3 regions of the Mesorhizobium bavaricum genome follow, and region 2 is predicted to be linked to each of the others. Evidence: riboswitches for the same ligand, from Rfam matches in the RefSeq annotation. Region 2 holds a riboswitch; each other region holds the start of a gene.

The links. Region 2 has a riboswitch for thiamine pyrophosphate ahead of AC1RZR_RS16690 (YkoF family thiamine/hydroxymethylpyrimidine-binding protein). Riboswitches for the same ligand answer to the same signal wherever they lie in the genome.
Positions count from the first base shown of each region.
Region 1: linked by a shared signal. The riboswitch ahead of thiC (phosphomethylpyrimidine synthase ThiC) and the one ahead of AC1RZR_RS16690 (YkoF family thiamine/hydroxymethylpyrimidine-binding protein) in region 2 are both predicted to bind thiamine pyrophosphate.
Region 3: linked by a shared signal. The riboswitch ahead of thiC (phosphomethylpyrimidine synthase ThiC) and the one ahead of AC1RZR_RS16690 (YkoF family thiamine/hydroxymethylpyrimidine-binding protein) in region 2 are both predicted to bind thiamine pyrophosphate.

Region 1 is NZ_JBXAYV010000002.1:96,524-103,638, forward strand. Features, by position in the region: gene queC (7-cyano-7-deazaguanine synthase QueC) at 1-296, shown strand, start outside; gene queD (6-carboxytetrahydropterin synthase QueD) at 296-652, shown strand; gene queE (7-carboxy-7-deazaguanine synthase QueE) at 649-1,386, shown strand; TPP riboswitch at 1,644-1,760, shown strand; gene thiC (phosphomethylpyrimidine synthase ThiC) at 1,863-3,698, shown strand; gene thiO (glycine oxidase ThiO) at 3,695-4,693, shown strand; gene thiS (sulfur carrier protein ThiS) at 4,662-4,859, shown strand; gene AC1RZR_RS36720 (thiazole synthase) at 4,862-5,635, shown strand; gene AC1RZR_RS36725 (thiamine phosphate synthase) at 5,632-6,237, shown strand; gene AC1RZR_RS36730 (hydroxymethylpyrimidine/phosphomethylpyrimidine kinase) at 6,228-6,989, shown strand.
Region 2 is NZ_CM165566.1:3,390,125-3,397,239, reverse strand. Features, by position in the region: gene AC1RZR_RS16710 (tetratricopeptide repeat protein) at 258-1,868, shown strand; gene AC1RZR_RS16705 (ABC transporter substrate-binding protein) at 2,006-3,028, opposite strand; gene AC1RZR_RS16700 (ABC transporter ATP-binding protein) at 3,021-3,800, opposite strand; gene AC1RZR_RS16695 (ABC transporter permease) at 3,797-4,621, opposite strand; gene AC1RZR_RS16690 (YkoF family thiamine/hydroxymethylpyrimidine-binding protein) at 4,657-5,265, opposite strand; TPP riboswitch at 5,256-5,369, opposite strand; gene AC1RZR_RS16685 (LysR family transcriptional regulator) at 5,541-6,461, opposite strand; gene AC1RZR_RS16680 (SDR family oxidoreductase) at 6,609-7,115, shown strand, end outside.
Region 3 is NZ_JBXAYV010000001.1:512,119-519,233, forward strand. Features, by position in the region: gene AC1RZR_RS35185 (hypothetical protein) at 1-92, opposite strand, end outside; gene AC1RZR_RS35190 (hypothetical protein) at 24-239, shown strand; gene queC (7-cyano-7-deazaguanine synthase QueC) at 907-1,605, shown strand; gene queD (6-carboxytetrahydropterin synthase QueD) at 1,605-1,961, shown strand; gene queE (7-carboxy-7-deazaguanine synthase QueE) at 1,958-2,695, shown strand; TPP riboswitch at 2,941-3,057, shown strand; gene thiC (phosphomethylpyrimidine synthase ThiC) at 3,161-4,990, shown strand; gene thiO (glycine oxidase ThiO) at 4,987-5,988, shown strand; gene thiS (sulfur carrier protein ThiS) at 5,957-6,154, shown strand; gene AC1RZR_RS35225 (thiazole synthase) at 6,156-6,929, shown strand; gene AC1RZR_RS35230 (thiamine phosphate synthase) at 6,926-7,115, shown strand, end outside.

The DNA.
Region 1 (7,115 bases), on a different replicon from region 2:
CTTTTATCGACGCGTTTCAGACGATGCAGAACCATGCGCTCGCAGGCTATGCCGATATCCGCCTTTACGCTCCCTATGTGAATATGTCGAAGGCCGACATCGTCAGCGAGGGGGCAAAGTACGCCACACCGTTCGAGGCGACGTGGTCCTGCTACAAGGGCGGCGCACGTCATTGCGGTCGCTGTGGGACATGCGTCGATCGGCGCGAAGCATTCGATCTGGCCGGCATTGCCGACCCGACAGATTATGAGGACGCGGACTTCTGGCTGCACGCTATCCAGACAAGGAGCGCGTGATGTTCCGCATTACCAAAGAGTTCCACTTCTCGGCCTCGCATCAGCTCACCTCCTTGCCACCAGATCATCAGTGCGCGCGTCTACACGGCCACAACTACATCGTCGTGGTGGAGCTTTCAGGTGGCGAACTGAACGAACATGGCTTTGTGCGCGACTACCACGACCTGGCGGCGCTCAAACACTACATCGATGGGACGTTCGACCATCGGCATCTTAACGACGTTCTGGGGCATGACCGTGTCACAGCGGAATGTCTGGCCAGGCACTTCTACGACTGGTGCAAGGTGCGGCTACCACAAACCTCCGCCGTGCGGGTGAGCGAGACGCCGAAAACCTGGGCGGAATACCGGCCATGACTTGCGCGTTGCATCCCGGAATCCGCGTCAGCGAGATTTTTGGGCCGACCATTCAGGGTGAAGGTATGCTGATCGGCTTGCCCACGGTGTTCGTAAGAACGGGCGGGTGCGATTATCGCTGTTCCTGGTGCGACAGCCTGCATGCGGTGGACAGTCGCTTCCGCCATGATTGGGAGATGATGTCAACCGATGCGGTCTGGCAAAAGGTCATTGCGCTTTCCCGCGGTCAGCCCGTGATGGTGTCGCTATCGGGCGGCAATCCGGCCATCCAGCCGCTTGGACCGCTAATCGACCGCGGGCATGGTGAGGGCTACCGCTTTGCATTGGAAACCCAAGGCTCGGTGTCCAAGCAATGGTTCGCGGATCTCGACGTGCTGGTGCTCAGCCCCAAGCCGCCCTCAAGCGAAATGACGACGGATTGGGCCGCGTTCGACGCCTGCGTCGAGGCGGCGCAGGATAAGCCGCAGATGACGCTCAAGCTCGTCGTCTTCGACGATGATGACTATGCCTATGCCAAAGACGCCGCGGCGCGCTACCCGCGATTACCCGTCTATCTCCAGCCTGGCAATCACACGCCGCCGCGTCCCGGTAACGAAGACGTGCTGATCGACATGGCCGGTGTGATGAAACGCATGGAATGGCTGGTCGAAAAAGTGACCCGTGACAGGTGGTTCGAGGCGCGTGTACTGCCGCAGCTTCATGTTCTGCTCTGGGGAAACAAACGGGGCGTCTAGCCCACGCCGATGACGTAGACGGACATCCAGTTGTCGGCAGCAACGTCGGCCAAGAAAGCCCGAAAATGCCGTGCTGGAAAAGGTTTCGAATCCGCATGCTGGCTCGCCTATCGCCGGTGCTTCGCGCTCCTCCAGGCGTGACTTGCTCTCGGTACGTGCGCGCGCTTCCCCAGGGTTGATTGGTCGCCGATCGCCGCCTCGGGCCAAGCCTCCGGCCGAATGCGCTTGACAAGATAGCGCCGGCTCGTTCAATTCGGAGCATTCACCAGGGGAGTCCCGGCAAGGGGCTGAGATACTGCTGGCTTTCGCGGCGCAGTGACCCGTTGAACCTGATCCAGTTCATACTGGCGTAGGGACGGTGCAAGCGCTTGCGGGAGTTTACGCCCGAGGTCCTGTTTCGGCAGGTCGAGCAAAGCGTCTTTTCATCCTTCCGGCACAGAACTGGGTCTCCAATGCACGAGCAAAGGAGCCTCAAGATGAATGCCCTCACCCCCGCCGTGTCGACGGGACCACTGCCCGCCTCACGCAAGATCCACAAGTCTGGCGTCCTCTATCCGCACATCAAAGTGCCGATGCGCGAAATCTCCGTCCATCCGACAGCCGGGGAGCCGCCTGTCACCGTCTACGATCCGTCAGGCCCCTATACCGACCCGACTGTCGAAACCAGCATCGACAAGGGCCTTGCCCGGCTTCGCCACGAATGGGTCGCGGCGCGCGGCGATGTCGAAGCCTATGACGGCCGCCATGTCCAGCCCGAAGACAATGGATTTGTCACGGGTGAGCGCCTGACGCCGGAATTTCCCTTACGCAACCGGCCGCTCAGGGCCAAGGCCGGCAAGGCGGTGACACAGCTCGCCTATGCGCGTGCCGGCATCATCACGCCCGAAATGGAGTTCGTCGCCATCCGCGAGAACCTCGGACGCGAGAGCCTGTGCGGCAAGCTGCATCGCGACGGCGAAAGCTTCGGCGCGGCGCTTCCTGATTTCGTCACGCCGGAATTCGTGCGCGAGGAGGTGGCGCGCGGACGGGCGATCATTCCCGCAAACATCAATCATCCCGAGAGCGAGCCGATGATCATCGGCCGCAATTTCCTGGTGAAGATCAACGCCAATATCGGCAATTCAGCGGTCACATCGTCGATGGCCGAGGAGGTCGAAAAAATGGTCTGGGCGATCCGCTGGGGCGCCGATACGGTGATGGATCTGTCGACCGGCCGCAACATTCACAACATCCGCGACTGGATCGTGCGCAATTCACCGGTGCCGATTGGCACCGTGCCGCTTTACCAGGCGCTCGAGAAGGTCGGCAGCGTCGCCGAGGATCTGACCTGGGAGGTCTATCGCGACACGCTGATCGAACAGGCCGAACAAGGCGTCGACTATTTCACCATCCATGCGGGCGTGCGGCTGCACTACATCCCGCTGACCGTCGACCGGGTCACTGGCATCGTCTCGCGCGGCGGCTCTATCATGGCCAAATGGTGCCTCCACCATCACCGGGAAAGCTTCCTTTACGAGCATTTCGCGGAAATCTGCGACATCTGCCGTGCCTATGATGTGTCCTTTTCCCTCGGCGACGGCCTTCGTCCCGGCTCGATCGCCGATGCCAACGACGCGGCGCAATTCGCCGAGTTGGAAACGCTCGGCGAGCTGACGAAGATCGCCTGGGCAAAGGACTGCCAGGTGATGATCGAGGGGCCCGGCCACGTGCCGATGCACAAGATCAAGGAGAACATGGACAAGCAGCTCGCTGTGTGCGGCGAGGCGCCGTTCTATACGCTTGGGCCGCTGACGACCGACATCGCGCCGGGCTATGACCACATCACCTCAGGTATCGGCGCGGCGATGATCGGGTGGTTCGGCACGGCCATGCTCTGCTACGTCACGCCCAAGGAGCATCTCGGCCTTCCCGATCGCAACGACGTCAAGATTGGCGTGATCACCTACAAGATCGCCGCCCATGCCGCCGACCTGGCGAAGGGCCATCCGGCCGCGAAAGTCAGGGATGATGCCCTTTCCCGCGCGCGCTTCGAGTTCCGCTGGGAGGACCAGTTCAACCTGTCTCTCGACCCCGAAACCGCGCGGTCCTTCCACGACCAGACCTTGCCTAAGGAGGCGCACAAGCTGGCGCATTTCTGCTCGATGTGCGGGCCGAAATTCTGTTCCATGCGTATCTCTCACGACATCCGCGCCGAGGCACAGAAAGAGGGCATGGCGGCAATGGCCGCGAAATACCGCGAGGGCGGCGATCTCTACCTGCCGGTAGACGAGACCGACGCACCGCTCATGCCAGAGGCGCCGGAACCGTCATGAGGGTGTTGATCAAAGGGGCCGGCGTCGCCGGCCTCACCGCCGCCTTCGAGCTCGCCGCCCGCGGCGCGACAGTCACAGTCGCCGAGACCCGGCATGGCATCGGTGGCAACGCATCGTGGTTCGCCGGCGGCATGCTGGCGCCATGGTGCGAGCGTGAAAGCGCTGAGCAGCCGGTGTTGGACCTGGGCCGCGACGCTGCCAACTGGTGGAACGAGGTACTGCCCGGCCAGGTGACACGGGCCGGAACACTGGTTGTTGCTGCACCGCGCGATGCGGGCGAGCTTGACCGGTTCGCCAGCCGCACGTCCGGCCATCGGCGTGTCGATGAAGATGAGATTGCGCTCCTGGAACCCGACCTCGCCGGCCGCTTCCGGCGCGGACTGTTATTCCCCGATGAGGCTCATCTCGACCCGCGCCACGCGATGGGGGCACTTCATGACAGGCTCGCTGCCATGGGTGTCGAATTCCGCTTCGGCGCCGATGCCCGGCACATTTCCGGTTTCGATCGCCGGATCGACTGCACGGGGATGGCGGCAGAAGACGACGGCCTGCGCGGCGTTCGCGGCGAGATGCTGATCCTGCGCACGCCGGACATTTCGCTGTCACGCCCGGTCCGGCTGCTTCATCCGCGCTTTCCGCTCTACGTGGTGCCGCGTACCGATCACCGTTTCATGGTTGGCGCGACGATGATCGAAAGCCAGTCCACAGGACCGGTCACGGCGCGTTCGATGATGGAGCTTTTGGGCGCGGCCTATGCTCTCCATCCGGCCTTCGGCGAGGCTGGCATCATTGAGACCGGCGCCGGCGTCCGTCCGGCCTTTCCCGACAACCTGCCGCGTGTCGAGGCATGTGGAAGCACCGTCGCGATCAACGGGCTCTATCGCCATGGTTTTCTTCTCGCCCCCGCCATGGCGCGCCAGGCGGCCGACCTGGTTTTCAATCAAGGAACCAAGGAGCTTGCGCATGAAACTGATGGTCAACGGCGAAGTGCATGAGGTTGCCGCCACCACACTGGCCGAGCTGCTTGCCGCGCTCGACTATGAGGGCGATTGGCTGGCAACGGCCGTCAACAACGATCTCGTGCACAAAGCCAACCGCGCGGAATTCCAGTTGAGCGACGGCGACCGGATCGAAATCCTCTCACCCATGCAGGGCGGTTGACCATGTTCGATCTCCTTGGAACGACGCTCCCTTCCCACCTGCTTCTCGGTACCGCTCAATATCCTTCGCCGGCCATCCTTGCCGATGCGGTCAAGGCGTCGGGCACGTCGGTGATGACCGTCTCGTTGCGGCGTGAGATGGCGGGCGGTAGGGCCGGCGAACAATTCTGGTCGTTGATCCGCTCGCTCGGCGTCAGAATCCTGCCCAACACTGCTGGCTGTCACTCCGTCAAGGAAGCGGTCACGACCGCGAAAATGGCGCGCGAGGTCTTCGGCACCAACTGGATCAAGCTCGAAGTGATCGGCAACCACGATACGCTGCAGCCGGACGTGTTCGGCCTGGTCGAATCCGCCCGCATCCTGTGCGAGGACGGTTTTGCGGTATTTCCCTACACCACCGACGACCTTGTTGTCGCCGAGCGGCTGCTGGAGGCGGGCTGCAAGGTCTTGATGCCGTGGTGCGCACCGATCGGTTCCGCGCTCGGGCCGGTCAACATCATGGCGTTGCGCTCGATGCGCGGACATTTCCCCGATGTCCCACTGATTGTGGATGCGGGGCTCGGACGGCCGTCGCATGCGGCAACCGTCATGGAGCTCGGCTTTGACGCCGTGCTCCTGAACACGGCGGTCGCCAGGGCGGCTGATCCGGTCGGCATGGCGCGTGCGTTCGGCAAGGCAGTCGAGGCCGGTCGTGAAGCTTTCAACTCGGGAATGCTCGAACCGCGCGACGTCGCCTTGCCATCTACGCCGACAATTGGCAGGGCAGTTTTTTCATGAAGCTCGATCCCTTCTACCTGATCGTCGACAGCGCTGCCTGGATCGAGCGGCTGGTGCCACTCGGCGTCAGGCTGGTTCAGCTCCGCATCAAGACCATGGATCAGGCCGGGTTGCGCACCGAAATCCGCAAGGCAAAGGCCTTGTGCTCCCAGCACCACTGCCAGCTCATCGTCAACGACCACTGGCGCCTGGCAATCGAGGAAGGCTGCGACTTCGTCCACCTCGGCCAGGAGGATTTGCAGACCGCCGACCGTTCGCGGATTCGGGCAGCCGGCGTGAGGCTCGGACTGAGCACCCATGATGATATCGAACTGGAAACGGCCATGGCCGCCGAGCCCGACTACATCGCGCTCGGCCCCATCTACCCGACCATCCTGAAGCAGATGAAATGGGCGCCGCAAGGACTCGAACGGATCGGCGAGTGGAAGCGCCGGGTCGCACCGATTCCCCTGGTCGCCATTGGTGGTCTCAACCCGGACCGGCTCAACGGTGTCTTTGCGGCTGGCGCGGACAGCGCGGCGGTGGTGACCGACATCACGCTGAACGACGACCCCGAAGCGCGCACGCGGGAATGGATCGAAAAGACAGGCCGATGGCGCTGAGGCGAGACCCTTATGTGCTCGTCGTCGGTGGCTCGGACTCCAGCGGCGGAGCCGGAATTGCGCGTGACATCGAGACGATCTCATCGATTGGCGTGCGAACCTGCCTTGCTGTCGCCGCGCTGACGGTGCAGACGCACGAAGCCGTCATGGAAATCCATCCTTCGCAGCCCGATCTTGTGGCCGATCAGATGCGCGCCGCGCTGCAGGCCAACGAGGTGGCGGCCATTAAGATCGGCATGCTCGCAACGGCTGAGATCGTTGTTGCCGTTGCCGCCGCGCTGCGCGAAAATCCGCACGTGCCGGCGATACTCGACCCGATGCTGGCCTCCACGTCAGGCCGGCCGCTCCTGGGAGCCGGCGCCGTCGCGATCATGAAGCGTGATCTGATGCCGCTTTGCCGTCTCGTCACACCCAATCTCATCGAGCTGGCGCTCCTTGTTGTCTCGGAACTGGCGGTCGATGAGGACAGCGCGGTCAGGCAGGGCAAGGAACTGCTGGCCGCGGATGCGCAGGCCATTCTGATCAAGGGCGGCCATGCATCGGGACCTCGATCAACCGATATTCTGTTGCGCTCCGATCACGAACCAGTCCGCTTCGACATGCCCCGCCTTGCCGCATCGATGCGCGGGACGGGTTGCATGCTGGCCAGTGCGATTGCGGCACATCTGGCGAAAGGGAGATCACTCGAAGACGGCGTGCGCGACGGCAAGCTGTTTGTGTTCGAGAAGCTGCAAGCCGAAAACAGCGAGTGACCGTTTTGCGGCGGTTTGCCGATCGCGCCGTAATGGCTGACTAGCGACCTCCCTCCTCCAAAGAAAGCGAGCCGAGGGGGCCCCCCAAGGAGCGAAAGAACTCGCGTTTCCTTTTTTCGCGGTCCG
Region 2 (7,115 bases):
AAGGGCTTCACTTTTTGATATGAGCAACGCAAGCATCCCAATGATCCCTCAGGGCGACCATTGCATGCAACCATTGCCGGGCAGTTAACCGGCAAGGTCGAAACCTCGCTAAATCGCCTCTGCGTCGAGCATGCGATCGGGTTTAGTCACTTTGGGGGCAGGTCTACAATTTATGCTTGCATTTTGGAACAAATAAGGAACAATACGAGGATTACCGCCAAGGCGGACAAGGGTTTCGGGGGGAGGACCAGCGATATATGGCGAGCTGGAAAGGTGTGGGGCTGGCTGCCGCCGCGATTGGATTGAGTGCGCTGATGAAAACTTCGCCCGGCTGGCCGCTGTCGGCTGGGCTTGCCGTCTTTCTCGCTCTGAACGCACCAGCTCTCGCGGCAGAGAAGGACTATGCCGGCTGCATCGGCAAAGACATCGAGCCGGACCAGCGCATCGCGGCCTGCACGCCGATCGCGGAGGACAAGGGGGAATTCTACGACAACCGCATGATCGCCTATTTCAACCGCGGCATCGCGTGGAATGACAAGCGCGACTATGACCGCGCAATCGCCGACTACGACCAGGCCGTCAGCCTCGACCCTAACGAGCCGGCGGCCTACTACAACAGAGGTACAGCGTGGTTCAACAAGGGCGATAGCGACCGCGCCATCATCGACTTCGATCAGGCAATCAACATCAATCCGCAATATACCAAAAGCTATCTCAATCGCGGAACGGCATGGTTCAAGAAGGGTGACGATAAACGCGCCATCGCCGATTTCGACAAGGCGATCAGCCTCGACCCGAGCGCCGCCGACGCCTTTTACAAGCGTGGCCTGGCACTGTTCCGCACAGACAAGGGCGACCGCGCCGTGCTCGATTTCAACCAGGCAATCGTACTCGATCCGAAATTTGCCAAGGCTTACACGGCTCGCGGCTATGCCTGGGCGCAAAAAGGCGACGATCAGCGCGCCATGACCGACTACAACACGGCGCTCGGCCTCGATCCGAAAAACAGCGAGGCCTACCTCGATCGGGGCCTTGTCTGGATGAACCGCGGCGACAATGAACGGGCCATCGACGATTTCCAGCAAGCCATCATCGCCAACCCGAACAACGGCAAGGCACACAACAACCTCGGTTTTATCTGGTCTCGAAAAGGCGACCTGGAGAGGAGCACGGCAGAATATGACGAGGCGATCCGCCTCGATCCGAAGGACGCCGCGCCTCACCTCAACCGCGGTATCAACCTGGCGGCCAAAGGCGACAGTGATGGCGCCATTGCCGATTTCGACCGGGCGATCGAAATCGACCCACGTTTCGCCAACGCCTATTTTGCCCGCGGCACGGTGTGGGCCGACAGAAACGACCATGGCCGGGCAATCGCCGACTATGACAAGGCGATCAGCCTTGATCCCAAAAGCGGCGCTTACTTCAATCGGGCCTTGGCCAAGACGATCGAAGGAGACCTCGTCGGCGCAGCCGCTGATTGCCGAAAAGCCATCGAGCTTGATCCGAAAAAAACCGGCGCATGCAGCACGCAGGCGACGGGCGCAGAATCCCCGGCTGCGCCCAAGGCGGCCAAGCCGGCCGAACCTGTCGTCTTTCCCGAACAGGATAATTCCGGCGTCGTAGCTTCGAGCATCCAGCGCGGGCTGGATCTGCAGATTCGAGGCAACGTCGGCGACGCCATCAGCGAATTCAGCCGGGCAATCGAGCGGGATCCCTACAACGCCGAAGCTTATTATGACCGCGCACTCGCCAAGGCGTCGCAGGGAAACTATGAGAGCGCCGCCGACGACTGCCGGCGCGCGATCGAACTTGATCCAAAACGCGCCGGCACCTGCCGTGAACAGGCACCCGGCGAGGACTTGTAACAGGTTTGGGGAGGGTTGCCTTGTCGCTGCAGGGCGAGCCGGGGCGAACATGTCAAAACCGCCCTGCTCTATTGGATCGCCAGCAACTGGGCTACCACCCGAGTTCCTGGTCTTCCCCTCAGGGGCAGATTGGTCACCTACCCCAGATAGGTATTGCTGAAATACCCCCCGAAATCCGGGCGTGATTTGGTCGGATTGCCGTCGGCATCGCGCAGAATGCCGGACGCGAAGAGGTAGTCGCCGATCGCGTCCATTCGCGCCGGATCCATGGTGCCGATGGCGCCGTTTTGGCTGCGCAGGTAATGGCCGTCGATCAGTGCCTTCAGCGAAGCCTCGATCAGTGCCGGATTGGTCAGCGCGTCCTTGTTGGCGGCGATCAGAATTGCGGCAGCCGCATCGGGATGGTCGACGGCGAACTGGTAGCCGCGCCGCGTCGCCTGGACGAAGGCGGCCGCAGGTTTGGGGTTTGCCTGGAGATAGGCTTCGCTCGAAGAGATCAGTGTCGTGTGCTCGTCAGGCACGCCATGGTCGGCATAGATGAAGCTGCGCTGCCTGACGCCCTTCAACTCGGCTTCGACACCTTCCCAGGTCGAGACCTCCAGCGTGAAATCGACCGAACCGTTGGCCAGCGCCTCATAGGCCGAAGTGCCGAGCGTCACCGTCTCGAATTTGCCCTTGCCACCATCGTGGCGGATGATGGTGCCGATCAGCGCGTTTTCCCAGGCACTGCCGAAGCCGCCATAGGTCAGGCCGTCAAGGTCTCTCGGGCTTTTGATCTCGCTGCGCGACGCGTTGAACACCAGCCGGCCGGTTTCGGATTGCACCACGGCATAGACCCCCTTCAGGTCAGCTCCGGCGGCTTTCTGGGTGAACAGGCTGATGGTGCCGTTGATGCCGAAATCGGCGACGCGGTTGGCAACGAGCGTGCCGGCCCCAGTATCGCTGTAGGGCAGGATGTCGACCTCGAGTCCGGCTTCGGAATAGAAGCCTTTGTCGCGGGCGACGAACAGCCCGATGTGGTTGGTGTTGACCGTCCAGTCTAGTGCGACGGTGACCTTTTGTACCGCCGATTGCGTTTGAGCCCGGCCCGCTCCGGCAATGAGTGGAACACCCGTGGCAAGGGTCAGCAACAAGGCTTGCCGGCGCGTCAAGTCAGTCATGATCGTATCCTTTGGATGGGTGTGGGTTGGGTCCGGGATTGAGGATGATGTCGAGAATCTCGGCTTCAAGCGTGCTTGCCTGCAGCGCGGCCACTCCGGTGGGATCGCGCGGCCGCGGCAGCGGCACCTTGATTTCGCGGACGATGCGGGCCGGGCGTGCCGACAACACATAGATTCGGTCGGACAGGAACACGGCTTCGCGCACATCGTGGGTGATCAGCAGCGCCGTCCAGCGGTGATGCCGCCACATCTGTTCCAGCCAGCGCTGCATGGCGGTGCGGGTCAGTGCGTCGAGCGCGCCGAACGGTTCGTCGAGCAACAGCATGTCGCGCTCCTGCACCACGGTGCGCAAAAGCGCCGCGCGCTGGCGCATGCCGCCCGACAGCTGCGCCGGAAAATGCCGCTCGAAGCCGGCAAGCCCGAATTCGGCAAACAGCGGCGCGACGCGCGCCCGCGCCGCCTTGCGCCTGACGCCTTGCACTTCGAGCCCGAGCGTCGTGTTGTCGAGGATGCGTCGCCACGGCATCAGCGCGTCACGCTGCGGCATGAATGCGAAATGCCTGCCGTAGTCGTCGAGCGGCGCGCCGTCGAAGAACATCTCGCCCTCGCCGTGCTGCGCGCCGGTCAGAAGCTGGAACAGCGTCGATTTGCCGGCGCCCGATGGACCAAGGATGGAGACGAATTCACCGGCGCCGACGCAGAGCGAAATGCCGGCAAGCACGTCGAGCCCGCCGAAGGCCTTGCGCACATGCCGCAGCTCGAGCCTGCTCATGGCCGCGGCCCCATGCCGGCGGGTTGCTTGCCGGCGGCCCGTTCCCAGGGCATGACAAGCCGCTGCAGCAGCACCGTCAACGCGAACAGGACAAGTGTCAGCGCAGCGCTGACACCGACGGCGGCCAGCACCAGATCGGGGCGGAAATTGTTCTTGGCGTTGAGCATGTAGATGCCCAGCCCCTTCGCCGCACCGGCATATTCAGCGAAGATGGCGCCGACCACGGCATAGGTGATGGATATCCTCAGGCCGGCGAAGAAATAGGGCAGCGCCGACGGCAGCCGCGCCAGCACGAAGACGCGCCAGCGCCCTGCCCCCATCGCGCGCAGCATCTGGCCGATCTCGGACTCCGTCGCCTCGTAGCCCTCGACCAGTGCCACTAGCATCGGAAAGAAGGTGACCAGCGCCACCAGCATGATCTTGGGCGTCAGCCCGAAGCCGAACCACAGCACCACCAGCGGCGCGATCGCCACCAGCGGCAAGGTTTGGCTGACGATGAAAACGGGAAACAGCGCACGCCGCAGCGGCTGGAAGAAATCGACCAGCATCGACAGCGCAAAAGCAGCGCCGAGTGAAAAGGCAAAGCCGATCAGCGTGGCGCGAATGGTGGGAATGGCATTGTCGACCAGCACCTCGCGATTGAGCACCGCCTGCTCGAACACGCGCGACGGCGCCGGCAGCGTCGTCGGCTTGATGCCGGAACACGTGGCGTAGAGCTGCCACGCCAGAAGCAGCAGCCCGACCGAGATCACGGCTGGTGCTGTCTTGACAACAAGGCTCGCGATCGGGCGCGAAGCGACTGATGGTGAGGCCACGGACATAACCTTTGACGAGGTCGCGCGAAAGCGCGGCTGGCTCAGACGGCCGACGGGCTGTTGGCCGAGACCGTGACGTCGAGGGTTACGTGGCCGGCGCCGGGCCCGAAGCGGCAAAAGGCCTCGTCGAGCGCCGAAAAGATCGCGCCGGCATCCCCGCGCAATTTCGTGCAGAAATGCTTCGAGCGCTCATAGACGCCGGACTGCTTGAGAAAATCGATGCAGCCGTAGATCTCGTCCATGTGGTCGTCGGTGCCCATCACATAGAGCGAGAACTGCGCTGCCGCCGGCTGGCCGGTGGCGGCCGCGCCGCGCACCGCCGCGATTGCCGCGTCCTTGCGCGGGCCGAGTGGCCTGGCAGGTCCGCCAAGCGCATCGGAGCTGCAGATCGGATCATCCGGCTCGCCGGGGCAGCCGCGCGAGATGGTGGCCGACAGCACGCAATGTTTGCCGCTGCGTGCCGCCGCCACGAACAGGTCCCGGATCGCCGGAAACAGCACTTCGGGCGGCCCGACCAACAAGGTCGAGATGTCGTCGGTCTCGATCCTGAGCCGGTCGCGGTAGGGATCGAGCGCGCCCAGCGCGCCAAGGATGACACCGACGAAATCGTCGGCCATGGGATATAGGGAAATCTGTGCGCCTGAAAACATCGCCCGCCTCGCTCCGCTGGTATTACCCAGATCAGCTTCTAGGGTCTGTGGGCTTGCCGCCCCCGTCTCAGCCCCGACCGTACGGAGCACCCCTGTGGATGCGCGGGTTAAAGCACCATTCGAGCTGAAGCGAAAGCCGTTTTTTCGGTGCTCTGCGCCAAAAGCATTGCGCCAGGCCCAGGCCCTGAGCGCAAACCGTCGGTGCTGCCGGACCGGAGTTTGTCGGCAACCTTCGCTGCCGCAACCGAAACCCGGGCCGTTCGAGCGACAAACGCTCAACCAGCTGGCAGCGTCTGGCGGCCGGCATGCGCATGGCGCATGAAATCGACGAAGGCGCGCACGGCCGGTGGTGTATGACGCTGCTTCTGATAGCAGAGGAACCAGCCGGGAAAGGTCGCGCACCAATCATCCAGCAGCGACACCAGTTGGCCGGCATCGATCAGCGGGCGCACGAGGTCTTCCGCCCAGAAGGCGATGCCGACACCCTGCACAGCGGCGGCAATCGCCATGTCGCGGCTGGAGACGACAAGCGGGCCGTTGACCGCGACCGAGAACCACTGGCCATCCCTGGCGAATTCCCAGGGATAGAGGCCAGCACTGCCCGGCCGGCGCCAATTGATGCAGCGGTGCTGGAGCAGATCGACCGGTGCCGACGGCGATCCGCAACGGGCGATGTAGTCCGGCGAGGCCACGGCGAGCTGGCGCAGCGTGCCGCCAAGCGCCACGGCGACCATGTCGGCTTCGAGAAATTCGCCTAGCCTGGCGCCGACGTCATAGCCGGCCTCGACAATATCGATGGCCGCATCGTCGATCGTCACATCGAGCACGATGTCCGGCCATGCCTGGTGAAAACGGCCGAGCACCGGCTCCAGATAGGTGGCGGCGGCAACGCTTGGCATATGGACGCGCAAGATGCCGGCCGGCGTGTCGCGCAAGGCGGTCGCATCGCCGACCGCCGCCTCCATCTCGGCCATGGCCGGCGCGAAGCGCGCATGCAGGCGCGCGCCGGCTTCAGTCAGCGAGAGGCTGCGGGTCGTGCGGTTGAGCAGGCGCAGGCCAAGCCGCGCTTCGAGCTGACGGATCGTCTGGCTGAGCGTCGACGCCGACATCCGGAGATCTTCAGCCGCACGGGCGAAGCTGCCATGCGCGACGACAGCGGCAAAGGCCTTCAGTTCCGCATACTCGCTACCGCGCATTATACCGGATTCTCCAATGAGTATGATGATATTCTATCATATTCTCCGTAGGGCGTCTGCAGTCCAGATTGAGGATATGGCTCCAACGTGCCGAGCAGGATCGGCACCGAATGCCTTTGAATCTCCTTCTGAGCAGGAGCAACGAACATGCGGAAACTCAATGGAAAAATCGTCCTGGTAACCGGCGCCTCCTCGGGCATTGGCGCGGCAACCGCGCTGGCGCTGGCGGCGCAAGGCGCGATCGTCGCCATCGCGGCGCGGCGCCGGCAGCGGCTCGACGATCTGGCCACACGCATCCGCGACAACGGCGGCGAAGCCTTGGCCATCGAGGCCGACATCACCGATGAATCCCAGGCAGCCGCCATGGTCCGGCGCGTGTTGGAAGACTATGGCCGGCTGGACATGCTGTTCAATGTTGCCGGTGTCGGCGTCGCCGCCCCGTTCCAGAACACCACCACCGGCGAATACCGGGAAATGGTCGATATCAACATTCTGGGTCTGCTCTACGCGATCAACGCGGCGCTGCCGGCGATGAAACGGCAGGGATCGGGGCACATCGTCATCGTCTCGTCCGGCACCGGCCGCTACATCCATCCATCGGTGGTCTATTCCGGCACCAAGCATGCGGCCAGCGCCATGGCGGAATCGCTGCGC
Region 3 (7,115 bases), on a different replicon from region 2:
TCTTCGCCTTCGGCTTTGTCTACATCCATCAGTTCGAGGACGGAAACGGCCGCATTCACCGCTACCTGATCCACCACGTCCTTGCCATGCACCGCTTCAATCGCCGGGAGTGGTGTTCCCGTATCGGCCGCGATCCTGGACCAGATCGACGAGTACAGGCGTATGCTGGAGAGCTATTCGAAGCGCTTCTGCCATTGGTCGAAGGGGAACTGACGCCGCAATTCAAGTCCGGGTGCTGAATGACACCGGGGATTTCTACCGATACTTCGATGCAACCCCGCACGCCGAATTTCTTTATGCCTGCGTTCGGCGGACGATCGAACGGTTCCTTCCCTACGAAACAGCTTTTCTGCAGCGCTACGATCAATTCCGGTAACATGTGAATGCCTTTATCGACACGCCTGAGCGGCTGATCGATCTGCTCTTCCGTTTCCTTAACCAGAATGGTGGCCCCTATCGAGCCGCGCCCTCGGAAAGGAATTTCCCGCTCTGACCAATGACAAAGCGCGGGCGGCTCGAGGCGATCTATGCGCAGACCAGAAAACGGCAAAGCACGCGGCAGAAGCCTTTCACTGGGACTGCCGGTCGACCCTTGCGTTATCGCCGAACTCGGGACGTCAAGTTCTGGAGCAAACCGGACAAGCCGAAGGTGTGTCGGGAATGCTGCTGCGCCACGGCAGTGATTTCTGCATCGTCTATACGCCTACATACGCAGTGGCGGATTAAGCCCCCCAGCGGTCGAAGATGCGCGACAAGTCGCGTGCAAAGTCATCTTGGGGACCCTGACAACAAGGTACGTGCGCTCAATCGCGTCCACCCCATTCACAAAACCGGCTCGGTGGAGTAGTGGGAACGCAGAGAAATCTCCGGTCGCAGCCTTACCCGGTCAAAACAAGGACTCAAACTATGAATGCCCTCGTCATCTGCTCCGGCGGATTGGACTCTGTTTCGCTCGCTCACAAGGTGGCGACCGAGCAGAAACTCATTGGCCTGCTTTCGTTCGATTACGGCCAGAGGCACAAAAAGGAACTCGGCTTTGCCGCCATCTGTGCCAAACGGCTGGGTGTTCCGCACCAGATCGTCGATATCCGCGATGTTGGCCGGAACCTGAGCGGCTCGGCGCTGACTGATGATGTGGACGTGCCCGACGGGCACTATGCCGAAGACTCCATGAGGATCACGGTGGTGCCGAACAGGAACGCCATCATGCTGGCTATCGCCTTCGGGGTTGCCGCCGCGCAGAAGGCCGATGCGGTGGCCACTGCCGTCCATGGCGGAGATCATTTCATCTATCCCGATTGCCGACCCGCTTTTATCGACGCCTTTCAGACGATGCAGAACCATGCGCTCGCAGGCTACGCCGATATCCGCCTTTACGCTCCCTATGTGAATATGTCGAAGGCCGACATCGTCAGCGAGGGGGCAAAGTACGCCACACCGTTCGAGGCGACGTGGTCCTGCTACAAGGGCGGTGCACGTCACTGCGGTCGCTGTGGGACATGCGTCGAACGGCGCGAAGCATTCGATCTGGCCGACATCACCGACCCGACAGATTATGAGGATGCAGACTTCTGGCTGCACGCTATCCAGACAAGGAGCGCGTGATGTTCCGCATTACCAAAGAGTTCCACTTCTCGGCCTCGCATCAGCTCACCTCCTTGCCACCAGATCATCAGTGCGCGCGTCTACACGGCCACAACTACATCGTCGTAGTGGAGCTTTCAGGTGGCGAACTGAACGAACATGGCTTTGTGCGCGACTACCACGACCTGGCGGCGCTCAAGCACTACATCGACGGGACGTTCGACCATCGGCATCTTAACGACGTTCTAGGGCATGACCGTGTCACGGCGGAATGTCTGGCCAGGCACTTCCACGACTGGTGCAAGGTGCGGCTACCACAAACCTCCGCCGTGCGGGTGAGCGAGACGCCGAAAACCTGGGCGGAATACCGGCCATGACTAACGCAATGCAGCCCGGAATCCGCGTGAGCGAGATTTTTGGGCCGACCATTCAGGGCGAAGGCATGCTGATCGGCTTGCCCACGGTGTTCGTAAGAACAGGCGGGTGCGATTATCGCTGTTCCTGGTGCGACAGCCTGCATGCGGTGGACAGTCGCTTCCGCCATGATTGGGAGATGATGTCAACCGACGCGGTCTGGCAAAAGGTCATTGCGCTTTCCGGCGGTCAGCCCGTGATGGTGTCGCTGTCAGGCGGCAATCCGGCCATCCAGCCGCTTGGCCCGCTGATCGACCGCGGGCATGGTGAGGGCTACCGCTTTGCATTGGAAACCCAGGGCTCGGTGCCTAAGGAATGGTTCGCGGATCTGGACGTGCTGGTGCTCAGCCCCAAGCCACCCTCAAGCGAAATGACGACAGATTGGGCCGCGTTCGACACCTGCGTCGAGGCGGCGCAGGATAAGCCGCGGATGGCGCTCAAGCTCGTCGTCTTCGACGATGAGGACTATGCCTATGCCAAGGACGCCGCGACGCGCTACCCGCAATTACCCGTCTATCTGCAGCCCGGCAATCACACGCCGCCGCGTCCCGGTAACGAAGACGTGCTGATCGACATGGCCGGTGTGATGAAACGCATGGAATGGCTGGTCGAAAAAGTGACCCGTGACAGGTGGTTCGAGGCGCGCGTACTGCCGCAACTTCATGTTCTGCTTTGGGGAAACAAACGGGGCGTCTAGCCCACGCCGATGACGTAGACGGACATCCAGTTGTCGGCAGCAACGTCGGCCAAGAAAGCCCGAAAATGCCGTGCTGGAAAAGGTTTCGAATCCGCATGCTGGCTCGCCTATCGCCGGTGCTTCGCGCTCCTCCAGGCGTGACTTGCTCTCGGTACGTGCGCGCGCTTCCCCAGGGTTGATTGGTCGCCGATCGCCGCCTCGGGCCGAATGCGCTTGACAAGATAGCGCCGGCTCGTTCAATTCGGAGCATTCACCAGGGGAGTCCCGGCAAGGGGCTGAGATACTGCTGGCTTTCGCGGCGCAGTGACCCGTTGAACCTGATCCAGTTCATACTGGCGTAGGGACGGTGCAAGCGCTTTGCGGGAGTTTACGCCCGAGGTCCTGTTTCGAGCAGGCGGCCAAAGCGTCTTTTCATCCTTCCGGCACAGAACTGGGTCTCCAATGCACGAGCAAAGGAGCCTCAAGATGAATGCCCTCACCCCCGCCGTGTCGACGGGACCACTGCCCGCCTCACGCAAGATCCACAAGTCTGGCGTCCTCTATCCGCACATCAAAGTGCCGATGCGCGAAATCTCCGTCCATCCGACAGCCGGGGAGCCGCCTGTCACCGTCTACGATCCGTCAGGCCCCTATACCGACCCGACTGTCGAAACCAGCATCGACAAGGGCCTTGCCCGGCTTCGCCACGAATGGGTCGCGGCGCGCGGCGATGTCGAAGCCTATGACGGCCGCCATGTCCAGCCCGAAGACAATGGATTTGTCACGGGTGAGCGCCTGACGCCGGAATTTCCCTTACGCAACCGGCCGCTCAGGGCCAAGGCCGGCAAGGCGGTGACACAGCTCGCCTATGCGCGTGCCGGCATCATCACGCCCGAAATGGAGTTCGTCGCCATCCGCGAGAACCTCGGACGCGAGAGCCTGTGCGGCAAGCTGCATCGCGACGGCGAAAGCTTCGGCGCGGCGCTTCCTGATTTCGTCACGCCGGAATTCGTGCGCGAGGAGGTGGCGCGCGGACGGGCGATCATTCCCGCAAACATCAATCATCCCGAGAGCGAGCCGATGATCATCGGCCGCAATTTCCTGGTGAAGATCAACGCCAATATCGGCAATTCAGCGGTCACATCGTCGATGGCCGAGGAGGTCGAAAAAATGGTCTGGGCGATCCGCTGGGGCGCCGATACGGTGATGGATCTGTCGACCGGCCGCAACATTCACAACATCCGCGACTGGATCGTGCGCAATTCACCGGTGCCGATTGGCACCGTGCCGCTTTACCAGGCGCTCGAGAAGGTCGGCAGCGTCGCCGAGGATCTGACCTGGGAGGTCTATCGCGACACGCTGATCGAACAGGCCGAACAAGGCGTCGACTATTTCACCATCCATGCGGGCGTGCGGCTGCACTACATCCCGCTGACCGTCGACCGGGTCACTGGCATCGTCTCGCGCGGCGGCTCTATCATGGCCAAATGGTGCCTCCACCATCACCGGGAAAGCTTCCTTTACGAGCATTTCGCGGAAATCTGCGACATCTGCCGTGCCTATGATGTGTCCTTTTCCCTCGGCGACGGCCTTCGTCCCGGCTCGATCGCCGATGCCAACGACGCGGCGCAATTCGCCGAGTTGGAAACGCTCGGCGAGCTGACGAAGATCGCCTGGGCAAAGGACTGCCAGGTGATGATCGAGGGGCCCGGCCACGTGCCGATGCACAAGATCAAGGAGAACATGGACAAGCAGCTCGCTGTGTGCGGCGAGGCGCCGTTCTATACGCTTGGGCCGCTGACGACCGACATCGCGCCGGGCTATGACCACATCACCTCAGGTATCGGCGCGGCGATGATCGGGTGGTTCGGCACGGCCATGCTCTGCTACGTCACGCCCAAGGAGCATCTCGGCCTTCCCGATCGCAACGATGTCAAGATTGGCGTCATCACCTACAGGATAGCTGCCCATGCCGCCGACCTGGCGAAGGGCCACCCGGCAGCGAAAGTCAGGGATGATGCCCTTTCCCGCGCGCGCTTCGAGTTCCGCTGGGAGGACCAGTTCAACCTGTCGCTCGACCCCGAAACCGCGCGTTCCTTCCATGACCAGACCTTGCCGAAGGAGGCGCACAAGGTCGCGCATTTCTGCTCCATGTGCGGGCCGAAATTCTGCTCGATGCGCATCTCCCACGACATCCGGGCCGAGGCGCAGAAAGAGGGCATGGCGGCGATGGCGGCGAAATACCGCGAGGGCGGCAGTCTTTATATGCCGGTGGACGGCGAACCGCTTTTGTCGAAGATGCCGGAGCCGTCATGAGGGTGCTGGTCAAAGGGGCCGGCGTCGCCGGCCTCTCTGCTGCCTTCGAACTCGCCGCCCGCGGGGCGGCGGTGACCGTCGCCGAGACCCGGCACTGCCTTGGCGGCAACGCATCATGGATGGCCGGCGGCATGCTCGCGCCCTGGTGCGAGCGCGAAAGCGCCGAACAGCCGGTGCTGGATCTCGGACGCGATGCCGCCGACTGGTGGGATGCGGTGCTGCCGGGTCATGTCACGCGGGCCGGAACGCTCGTTTTGGCGATGCCGCGGGATGCAGGCGAACTCGACCGGTTTGCAAGCCGCACCTCGGGCCATCGGCGGGTCGACGAAGACGAAATTGCGCTCCTGGAGCCCGATCTCGCCGGCCGCTTCCGTCGCGGGCTGTTCCTCCCGGGTGAAGCCCATCTCGACCCACGTCGTGCAATGGCGGCGCTGCATGAAAAACTCGCCGGAAGCGGCGTCGAATTCCGCTTCGGAGTGGACGGCCGGCACATGACGGGATTCGACCGCGAGATCGACTGCACGGGAATGGCCGCGGTCGATGACCGACTGCGCGGCGTTCGGGGCGAGATGCTGATCCTGCGCACGCCGGACATTTCGCTGTCACGCCCGGTCCGGCTGCTTCATCCGCGTTTGCCGCTCTATCTGGTGCCGCGCGCCGACCACCGTTTCATGGTCGGCGCGACGATGGTCGAGAGCCAATCCGGAGAACCGGTCACGGTCCGTTCGATGATGGAGCTTCTGAGCGCCGCCTATGCCCTCCATCCAGCGTTCGGCGAGGCAGGCATCGTTGAGACCGGTGCCGGTGTTCGTCCAGCCTTTCCCGACAATCTGCCGCGCGTCGAAATGAGCGGCGAAACCGTCGCGATCAACGGGCTCTATCGCCATGGTTTTCTTCTCGCCCCCGCCATGGCGCGCCAGGCGGCCGACCTGGTTTTCAGTCAAGACGGAACCAAGGAACTTACTCATGAAACTGATGGTCAACGGCGAAGCGTATGAGGTTGCCGCCACCACGCTGGCGGAGCTGCTTGCCGCGCTCGACTATGAGGGCGATTGGCTGGCAACGGCCGTCAACTGCGATCTCGTGCACAAAGCCAACCGCGCGGAGTTCCAGTTGAGCGACGGCGACCGGATCGAAATCCTCTCGCCCATGCAGGGAGGCTAGCATGTTCGATCTTCTCGGAACGACGCTTGCCTCACGCCTGCTTCTCGGCACCGCTCAATACCCTTCGCCGGCCATCCTTGCCGATGCGGTCAAGGCGTCGGGCACATCGGTGGTGACCGTCTCGCTGCGCCGTGAGATGGCAGGCGGCAGAGCCGGCGAAAAATTCTGGTCGCTGATCCGCGCACTCGGCACAAGAATCCTGCCCAACACTGCCGGCTGTCACTCCGTCAAGGAAGCGGTCACCACCGCAAAAATGGCGCGCGAAGTGTTCGGAACCAACTGGATCAAGCTCGAAGTGATCGGCAACCACGACACACTGCAGCCGGACGTGTTCGGCCTTGTCGAAGCCGCCCGAATCCTTTGCGAGGACGGTTTTGATGTATTCCCGTATACCACCGACGACCTAGTCGTCACCGAGCGGCTGCTTGCGGCGGGCTGCAACGTCTTGATGCCGTGGTGCGCACCGATCGGATCCGCCCTCGGGCCGATAAACATCACGGCGCTGCGCTCGATGCGCGGACATTTCCCTGGCGTCCCGCTGATTGTGGATGCAGGGCTCGGGCGACCGTCGCACGCGGCGATTGTCATGGAACTCGGCTTTGACGCCGTGCTCCTGAACACGGCGGTCGCCAGGGCGGCCGATCCAGTCGGCATGGCGCGTGCGTTCGGCAAGGCGGTCGAGGCCGGTCGTGAAGCTTTCAGTTCGGGAATGCTCGAACCGCGCGACGTCGCCGTGCCGTCGACACCGACGATCGGCAGGGCAGTTTTTTCATGAAGCTCGATCCCTTCTATCTGATCGTCGAAAGTGCAGCCTGGATCGATCGGCTGGTGCCGCTCGGCGTCAAGCTGGTGCAGCTTCGCATCAAGACCATGGGCGAAGCCGGATTGCGCGCTGAGATCCGCACAGCGAAGGCCTTGTGCGCTCGATACGGGTGCCAGCTCATCATCAATGATTACTGGC